Regions from separate parts of the Orrella sp. 11846 genome, predicted to be linked through region 1. Evidence: predicted binding sites of a transcription regulator. Region 1 holds the regulator's gene; each other region holds the start of a gene.
The links. Region 1 encodes HrcA, which represses chaperone genes, less so after heat shock. Its sites were predicted from a motif close to TTAGCACTCNNNNNNNNNGAGTGCTAA; they were not measured.

Region 1 (3,283 bases):
ATGGCGCGCTCGAGTAAACGTTGCGCTGCCTGCCACTGCTGCCAATGGGTGGAAACCTCGTCACGCAATCCGATCAGGTTCGCGAACTCATCAATCATGTCACGTTGATTGTCTGGTTGCAGGAGTCGTTGATGCGCGTGTTGACCATGGATGTCGACAAGGCGTTCGCCAAGTTCACGCAGTTGACTGATGGTCGTGGGGGTGCCGTTGATGTAGGCCCGACTTTTACCTTGTTCATCGAGCACCCGACGTAAAACTAAAACCTCGTCACCTTCTAGATCCAGACTGCTTAACCAGTCATTAATCTCGGGTGAGCTGTCAAATACCGCGGTGACTTGGGCTTTAGATGCACCAGGTCGAATTACACTGGTACTTGCGCGTGCACCAAGGATGAGACTGAGAGCATCGACCAGAATGGATTTACCGGCACCCGTTTCACCTGTCAGAACTGACAAGCCCGTCTCAAAGGACAGCGTGAGTTCCCGGACTATCACAAAGTCTTGTATGGACAGTTCACGCAGCATGATCTTATTCCTCTTCGTTGCCAGTGGCTGGCAGTCGATTCCAATCGAGTTTTTTGCGCAATGTGGTAAAGAAACTGTAGCCGTGCGGATGAATAAATTTCACTTCACTTTCGGCGCGTTGCACCTGGATTTGGTCACCTAATTGCAAGTCAGACCAGGTTTGCATGTCGAAGTGCACACTGGCTCCCGTGTCGGTGCGACTCATGGCGAGTACAGTGAGCGTCACCTGGCTAGTATCAGGCAGCACAATAGGTCGATTGGAGAGCGTTTGTGGCGCAACGGGTACGAGTAGGAGCGCGCGAATAGACGGATGGAGAATCGGCCCCATGGCGGACAGTGCGTAGGCCGTGGAGCCAGTTGGACTGGAGACGATCAGACCGTCGGCTCGAACGGTAAACATGAAGTGGTTATCCACATCAGCCTGAACTTCAATCATGCCGCCACGCCCAGCACGGTTTAGAACGACATCATTTAAAGCCGTGGCTTGATATAGGCACTGTCCATCCCGAATGATCTTGCCTTCTAGCAGGAGTCTGGATTCGATTTCGTATTGTCCGCTTAGTAAATTATGGATGGCGGTACTCGTATGTTGAAGTGGAATGTCGGTGATAAAGCCCAAGCGTCCATGGTTAATTCCCGCAACGGGTACACCGCTTGGTGCAAGGTTTCGGGCCGCGGCTAGCATCGTGCCATCACCACCCAGCACAATCGCCAGATCGGCGCGCAATCCGATTTCTTCGTAACTGGCAACTGGATAAGCCGTTAAATCTGTGTTTTTAGCGGTTTCACGCTCAATCAAGATCGTGCGTCCAGCCGCTTCGATTTGCTGTGCCAGCGCATGCAAATGCGCAGCCAGCTTTGAGTCTTGATATCGTCCGATCAGCGCAACAGTACGAATTTCCATACGAACCTTGTGGTAACAATGAGTCTCTAGCGTGATTATAGAGAGTAGAGCGGTACAATCTGAAGTGATATGGATGATCGTGCACATACGCTACTAAAAGCGCTCATTGAAAAATACATCGCTGAAGGCCAGCCGGTGGGCTCGCGTGCGCTCTCAAAAGTCTTTGATTTGTCAGCCGCCACGATTCGTAATGTCATGGCGGATCTGGAAAGCGCAGGGTTGATCGCCAGTCCACACACCTCGGCCGGACGGATTCCAACGCCTCGTGGCTATCGTTTGTTTGTCGATAGCATGCTGGCGTCGCAGCCTTTCGAATGGAGCCCTACGGAGGCGCTTTCTGAAAGCTTGCCTTCGACCGATCCGGCACAAGCAGTGGCTGCAGCCGCTTCCTTATTGTCGAATATGACGCAGTTCGCCGGTGTCGTATTAGCACCACGGCGCTCACAAGTGTTTCAACAAATTGAGTTTATAAGCCTGTCACCACGTCGCATTCTGTTGGTTATTGTGACCCCCGATGGTGATGTGCAAAACCGGATTCTGTTGATGTCTCGCGACTATTCTGGTGCTGAGCTCACGCAGGCGAGTAATTTCTTTAATCACCACTTTAGCGGCATGGAGTTTGCACAGGTGCGAGACTCCATGCAGCAAGAGTTACGTCAGTTGCGTGAAGACTTATCACGCTTGATGCTCGCCGCTGTCGAGGCAGGTTCTCAAGAGCCTGATGATGCGCAGTCGGTGGTCATTTCGGGTGAGCGTCGTTTGCTGGATGTGAGTGATTTGTCTTCTGATTTGGAACGTTTGCGTCGCACGTTCTCTGTGTTTGAGCAAAAGACCGAATTGCTTCGATTACTCGATGCCAGTCGTTTGGCACAGGGCGTCAAAATCTATATCGGTGGTGAATCGAGTTTGGTGCCTTCTGAGGACTTATCGGTTGTCACCGCACCTTATGGGGTCAACGGTCAGATTGTCGGTACGCTCGGGGTCATCGGCCCAACCCGTATGGCTTATGAGCGCGTGATTCCCATTGTTGATATTACGTCTCGTTTGCTCTCCAATGCACTTAGTCAGCATTCAATCGCACGTTAAATAGGATCGATGTACGCATTCATGTTGAGTGGCGTGTCGTATCCGTCTAGAGGTTGGTTGTGTCAGAAATTTTTCATCAAGAACCCGCTTCGGGAGCCTGTTATACCGTAGAAGCTGCGCCGATTGGTGTGCTCGTTGTTAATTTGGGGACGCCAGATCAGCCGACCGCCTCGGCGATCCGACGTTATTTGCGAGAGTTTTTACTCGACCCCCGAGTCGTTGAAATTCCAAAGCTTCTCTGGTGGCCTATTTTGAATGGCCCTGTCCTTACATTTCGACCTGGCAAACTCGTTGATCGCTATGCGGGTATCTGGTTAGAAGAGGGTTCACCTTTGTTGGTGCACACCTGTCGGCAAGCACAAGGCGCAGCACAACGTTTGCGTGAAAAAGGGTATTCGGTCGTGGTGGAAGTCGGGATGCGCTATGGCAATCCCAGTCTTGAACACGCGTGGAAGAAGTTGTTAGATCAAGGCTGTGAGCGAATTTTTACCGTCATGTTGTATCCCCAATATGCAGCCAGCACCACGGCGACTGCTGTGGATGCGATTACGCGCCTAGCCAGTCGTGAGCGCAATCAGCCCGAGATGCGTTTTATTAAGCAGTTTGCAGATTTTGAGCCGTATATTGAGGCGATGGCACAAAAGGTTGAGACCAGCTGGGTGCAAGATGGTCGTCCTGAGTGTTTGGTCATGAGCTTTCATGGACTGCCTAAACGCAGTGTGGAGTTGGGTGATCCCTATGAAAAAGATTGTTATGTCACTGCGCACGC
Region 2 (3,283 bases), on a different contig from region 1:
CTTCCAGATATTCAGCCAACCAGCCAGGCGCCCATTCGTGTACGTGCACGAAATAGCCTAAAACCGCACCTGCCACCGACAACGCCAGTGAAAGCGGGATACGTAGAAAGCTTGAAAACGGGGTCAATAAACAGGCAATCACGAGCAAGCCTGCGAGCCCCAAAACAGTTAAGTCAGGTTCCATGGCCGTATCTTAACCTTGATTATGCGGAAATTTTTCCAATTAAAAAAGCACAAGCCATCACCGAACTTGTGCTTTTTACAATCGATCAAATGTAATACTCGATCGCACTGAAAGTTAAACCATAGAACCGTGGCTTAGACCTGAGGCTCCAAAGCTTTGCGTAGCTTTTTGAGTGCTGCTGCTTCGATCTGTCGGATTCTTTCGGCCGACACTCCAAACTTCGCCCCCAATTCATGCAGGGTTTGGGCCTCATCTTCTGCCAACCAGCGCGCCTGAACAATCTCACGCGAGCGATCATCCAGCGTAGCCAATGCATCGCTTAGCCCTTGTGTTTCCAGTCTTTGCTGACTGCGCTGCTCAAGAACCTCCACTGGATCGTGTCGATCATCTGCTAAATACTGAACGGGTGCGAAATGATCGTCATCATCTTGCGCCTGGGTGTCAAATGACACCTCACGACCATTCATGCGCACATCCATTTCGCGCACATCTTCGACTCGAACATTGAGGGTTTCAGCAATTTCGTCAACGTTTTCGACATCGAGCTGACCATTGCTGTCCGGGCGCATCTTGCGCAGATTAAAAAACAACTTACGTTGCGCTTTGGTCGTGGCAACTTTGACCAAGCGCCAGTTCTTAATAATAAATTCGTGGATCTCAGCCTTAATCCAGTGCATGGCGTAGGACACTAGACGCACACCACGATCTGCATCAAAACGCTTCACAGCTTTCATCAAGCCGATATTACCTTCCTGGATCAGATCAGCCTGAGCCAGACCGTACCCAAAATACTGACGCGCCACAGACACCACCACACGTAGGTGCGACAGGATCAGCTCTCGCGCAGCATCCAGATCGTCATCGTCTTGCAAACGCTTTGCAAGACTCACTTCCTGCTCTTGCGTTAACATTGGCAGCCGGTTCACGGCCGCAATGTACGCTTCAATCGAACCCAGCGCACCGGGATTCGAAATAGCCATTGCCATCGTGTTGGGGTTGACCAATGGTGTGACGTTTTGTGACATAAATGTATTTGACTCCATATTGATACGCTTATCCGCGTCTGTCATTTTTATCAGATTTTAGCACTCTCGACCACCGAGTGCTAATTGATCTGATTCGATCCTAGGGTTTTAGTTCCCATTTTTTGCAATATTTTTCGTTTTTGTGCATCTGATGATGAATAGTCCTCATTCAGTCATTTACAGTTCCGCGAATGTTTTACACAAAAAATCACGGCCAGCAACTTGCAAGCACAGCGAACCGTTAAAATCCCAACTATGACAACCCCAAAAACGCCCACTTCTGACGTCGTGTTAGACCTAAACGCCGTGACCCTTGGTTACGGCGACTTTGTTGTGTTGCGCGACATTTCTGTGCGTGCACGACGCGGCGAGGTCGTGGCCATCATGGGGGGTTCGGGCTCAGGTAAGACTACATTACTGCGTGCAGCGACTGGACAAATCTCACCGTTTTCTGGGATGTTAAAACTCTTTGGTGAATCCACCCAAGCTTGGCAACCATCCCAATGGCGTCAAGCGCGCCAGCGACTCGGCGTCTTATTTCAGCAAGGTGCTTTGTTAACCGATCTGAATGTTTTCGAAAACGTGGCTTTTCCCCTGCGAGAACATGCCCGCGATCTCACAGAAGCCCAGTTAACCGAACAAGTGCTTTCGGCGCTGCAAGCTGTAGGATTACGCGCAGCCGCCCATTTAAATCTTTCTGAAATCTCGGGTGGCATGGCACGCCGGGTGGCACTCGCCAGAGCGGTCATCCGTTCGCCTGAACTGGTATTTTATGATGAGCCCTTTGCAGGTCTTGATCCGATTTCCATGGGCATCACAGCACGCCTGATTCGTCGTTTATCGGATCAGTTGGGCTGCGCCAGTGTCTTCATCACGCACGACGTGGCAGAAACCTTTGCGATTGCCGATACGATCTACATCGTTGGACAAGGTGTTATGAAGGCTAGTGGCACACCGGCTGAGCTCAAAAACTCGACAGACCCCTACGTGCGTCAGTTTCTGGATGGTTTACCAGACGGGCCTGTTGCATTTGACTATCCCATGACACCCGCCTTTGAGCACTGGGCCAACGAGCGGGGGATTCGACCATGAGCCAAGCCAATCTTTTAGTCAGACTGGGTCGTTCAACACGCCAGAGACTCACCACGCTCGGGCGCTTTACGCGATTTTTTGGTCTGGTGTTGAGTCGCTGCGGCGTGCTCTGGCAACGGCCTCGACTCACGACTGAACAAATTCACCTGATTGGTAATCATTCATTACTGATCATCGCCGTCTCGGGCTTATTTGTCGGATTTGTGCTGGGTTTACAAGGCTATTACACCTTGAATCGATATGGTTCTGAAGAAGCGCTGGGGCTTTTAGTGGCACTATCACTAACCCGCGAATTAGGACCGGTTGTGACCGCACTCCTTTTTGCAGGTCGTGCAGGCACTTCGTTAACCGCCGAGATTGGTCTGATGAAAGCTGGTGAACAACTAGCCGCCATGGAAATCATGGCAGTTGACCCTGTGCGCCGAATACTCGCACCACGGTTTTTAGCGGGTGTCATCTCTATGCCGCTACTAGCCGCTGTGTTTTCGATGGTGGGGATTGTGGGTGGCTGGATTGTCGGCGTTTTAATGATTGGGGTCGATGCGGGTGCTTTCTGGTCACAAATGCAAGATGGTGTGGACGTCATGAATGATGTCATGAATGGCGTCATCAAAAGTTTTGTGTTTGGCGTCATCGTCACCCTCATCGCCCTATACGAGGGCTGGCAATGCCGACCAACGCCTGAGGGCGTCTCGCGCGCAACAACCCGAACCGTGGTGACCGGCTCACTGGCGGTCCTGGGTCTGGACTTTATCCTTACCGCCCTCATGTTCAGTTAAATCGATGGAGCAACCATGAACGACCATAAAAACGATGTCTGGGTAGGCCTTTTTGTGCTGCTGGGTATCATTGCCCTGGTGTTTCTGGCCTTGCGCGCCGGCAACCTGAGCAGCTTTACTTGGACCAAAACTTATACAGTCAGCGCGAGCTTTGATAATATAGGGGGTTTGAAGGTTCGCGCACCGATTAAAAGTTCCGGTGT
Region 3 (3,283 bases), on a different contig from region 1:
CACGCTGGATCAAACGGATACCGGCGTCTTGATCGGCGTTGTCGCCTTTCAGGTCAACGATCGCGGTACGTGCACGCAACAGCGCAACACCACCACCAGGCACAATTCCTTCTTCCACAGCAGCGCGTGTTGCATGCAGCGCATCTTCAACGCGAGCTTTCTTTTCTTTCATTTCGACTTCGGTAGCAGCACCCACGCGAATCACGGCAACACCGCCAGCCAACTTGGCTACGCGCTCTTGCAGTTTTTCACGATCGTAGTCGGAAGTGGCTTCTTCGATTTGTGCACGGATCTGCTTCACACGTGCTTCGATGGTTTCGGCTTGGCCAGCACCATCAATAATCGTTGTGTTTTCTTTGGCAACTTCGATGCGTTTTGCTTGACCCAGATCTTCGATCGTGGCTTTTTCAAGTGACAGACCGGTTTCTTCGGAGATCACGGTACCGCCAGTCAACACAGCAATGTCTTCCAACATCGCTTTACGGCGATCACCAAAACCAGGTGCTTTCACAGCGGTGGTTTTCAGGATGCCACGGATATTGTTCACAACCAGTGTTGCCAATGCTTCACCTTCAACGTCTTCTGCAATGATCAACAGAGGACGGCTGGATTTCGCAACCGCTTCGAGGATTGGCAACAGATCACGGATATTGCTGATTTTTTTGTCAAAAATCAAGATATATGGATCTTCCAGAGCAGCCACTTGCTTTTCTGGGTTGGTGATGAAGTATGGGGAGAGGTAACCACGGTCAAACTGCATACCCTCGACCACGTCCAACTCGTTATCCAGTGACTTACCGTCTTCAACAGTAATCACACCTTCTTTACCCACTTTGTCCATTGCATCAGCAATGATCTTACCGATGGATGCATCGCTGTTTGCGGAGATTGAACCCACTTGAGCGATTTCTTTGGTTGTGGAGCAAGGCTTGGACAGCTTGCGCAGCTCTTCAACGGCGACCACAACAGCTTTATCGATACCACGCTTGAGGTCCATGGGACTGATGCCAGCGGCCACGTACTTCAAACCTTCCACAACAATGGCTTGTGCCAAAACGGTTGCGGTTGTTGTACCGTCACCCGCTGTATCGGATGTTTTAGCAGCAACTTCTTTCACGAGTTGTGCACCGATGTTCTCAAAGCGATCTTTGAGTTCGATTTCTTTTGCAACAGACACACCATCTTTCGTCACGGTTGGGGCGCCAAAGCTGCGCTCCAGAACGACGTTACGACCTTTAGGGCCTAATGTCGTTTTAACAGCATTTGCCAATGTATTGACACCGCGCACAACGCGTGAGCGGACGTCTTCACCAAAATAAACTTGCTTTGCAGCCATGTAATTTACCTTTATTTATTCAATTCAACTTCAGATAACAGTGATAAGGTCAGTCAAATCAGACAACGACCGCGAGAATCTCTTCTTCGCGAATCACGAGAACCTCTTCACCATCCACCTTGACTGTTTGGCCAGCGTATTTGCCAAACAAAACTTTGTCACCAACTTTGACATCAAGCGGCTGAAGATTGCCATCATCACTACGCTTACCGGGACCAACCGCAACAACTTCACCTTGATCAGGTTTTTCTGCGGCGCTATCCGGAATAACAATTCCTGAAGCGGTTGTACGCTCGTTGTCCAGACGTTTGACGATCACACGATCGTGCAGGGGACGCAAGGCCATGTATGACTCCATTAACATAAAAGAGGTTGTACAAAAATGTGCGAGCGTTGCACTTGTTAGCACTCGCCCGCCTTGAGTGCTAATTATATGGGCTCTTTCTCTGATTTCAAGAGCAAGTACAAAATAATTTGTGTTTTTCTCGAAATAGCGCAGTAAATCAATCCTCTTACACTTTTAAATGAGGACTCATTGAGCCCCTTACCACCTAAAAACTCCTGCAGACCTAAACAACCTGCTCACTTCTTGCATTGAAACAATTCAATCAATCGGTATATACAATAATATATTGATGCGCATGCCTACCTAGAAGTTGACAAATTTTTTTTGTTTCTAAAACCGATGAGAGTGGAGTTGAACAATGAAAATCTTAATTGTTTTCAATCGTGAGCCCCATGACAATACCGACGTGACATGGAACGGTCTACGTCTAGCCGCTCAGCTTTTAAAGGAAGGTAGCGAAGTCAGGATTTTCCTGATGAATGATTCTGTCGATATGGCGCGCGACGTGTGCACGCCCCCAGAACACTACGATCAGGATTTAAGTCAGATGCTCAAAGATCTCATTGCACGCGAGATTCCGGTCAAAGTTTGTGGAACATGTATGGCTCGCTGCGGGATCTATAAAAACCATCCCTATTTCGATGGTGCACAAGAAGCAACCATGCCAGAACTTGCTAAATGGGTGATCGACAGTGACAAAGCACTCACTTTCTAACGAGTTACAAACATTTGAAGAATCCCGGATTTATTGGGATTCTTCATTATCTGTTCAAATCAAAGCGGTTTATTAACGCCCGGCCGCTGCCGCCGTGATACCGCCGGCGACGCCCAGATCTGTTTTAGGCGCATCCACAACCATAATCCGCGTATCTTGCTGTGACACACCGATCACTTTCTCAATCGTTTGCGCCAAAGCCTTGATCACTGCCGCTTTGGCCTCAGCCGTTCGACCTTCGATCAAAATCAGTTCAACAAACGCCATCGAATGTCCGAGCGTTCCACCCACAATCGTATCTGCAGGCGCAACTTCTTCCAAAGTGACTCGCACGTTTGCAAGTGGCGCTCCAATCGTCTCCACAACATCCTGACTTAAGGACTGAAGTAACGTAGTTTTTTGTTCTTGACTGGATCCGGTCGGAATCCGTGTGTGCATAATGGGCATGCTAGTGTGCTTCCTCTAAAAATGGTGATTGAATCAATCCAGTGTATTTTTGTTTCTTTCGACAGACTAACAAACTTTTTCACTTCGTAGCACAGACACCCGAAACATCGTGCGTCATCGATGCCACCTTCAGAACACCTTATCCACACACAGGCTGAAGTATGATGAGGATTCACTCATTTCTCACACGTCGATCCGAACTCCATGACAACCTCGTTTTTAGACAAACTCAAATATCGCTGGCAACAATCTGACTCACTCTTGATGGTCGGCCTTGATCCGGATCCCAAACGCATACCGGCCATCTTTGGGGATTCTCTAGAAGGACTTCGGGACTTCTGTTTAGAAGTTGTGCATGCAACCGCGCCTTACACCTGTGGTTTCAAACCTCAAATCGCTTATTTTGCAGCGATTCGAGCCGAACATATCCTTGAAGAAG

Region 2: a site for HrcA is predicted at 1,267-1,293, ahead of rpoH (RNA polymerase sigma factor RpoH). Genes of this name have one in related genera too.
Region 3: a site for HrcA is predicted at 1,739-1,765, ahead of groES (co-chaperone GroES). Genes of this name have one in related genera too.

What each region holds. Positions count from the first base shown of each region.
Region 1 covers NZ_JBMERD010000003.1:93,074-96,356, forward strand. Annotated here, with positions in the region: gene recN (DNA repair protein RecN) at 1-524, opposite strand, end outside; gene ACOI06_RS03440 (NAD kinase) at 529-1,428, opposite strand; gene hrcA (heat-inducible transcriptional repressor HrcA) at 1,498-2,514, shown strand; gene hemH (ferrochelatase) at 2,583-3,283, shown strand, end outside.
Region 2 covers NZ_JBMERD010000007.1:90,114-93,396, forward strand. Annotated here, with positions in the region: gene ACOI06_RS07570 (cation:proton antiporter) at 1-184, opposite strand, end outside; gene rpoH (RNA polymerase sigma factor RpoH) at 319-1,209, opposite strand; gene ACOI06_RS07580 (ABC transporter ATP-binding protein) at 1,465-2,301, shown strand; gene mlaE (lipid asymmetry maintenance ABC transporter permease subunit MlaE) at 2,298-3,080, shown strand; gene mlaD (outer membrane lipid asymmetry maintenance protein MlaD) at 3,096-3,283, shown strand, end outside.
Region 3 covers NZ_JBMERD010000012.1:16,104-19,386, forward strand. Annotated here, with positions in the region: gene groL (chaperonin GroEL) at 1-1,336, opposite strand, end outside; gene groES (co-chaperone GroES) at 1,395-1,682, opposite strand; gene ACOI06_RS10660 (DsrE/DsrF/TusD sulfur relay family protein) at 2,041-2,397, shown strand; gene ACOI06_RS10665 (tautomerase family protein) at 2,470-2,844, opposite strand; gene pyrF (orotidine-5'-phosphate decarboxylase) at 3,049-3,283, shown strand, end outside.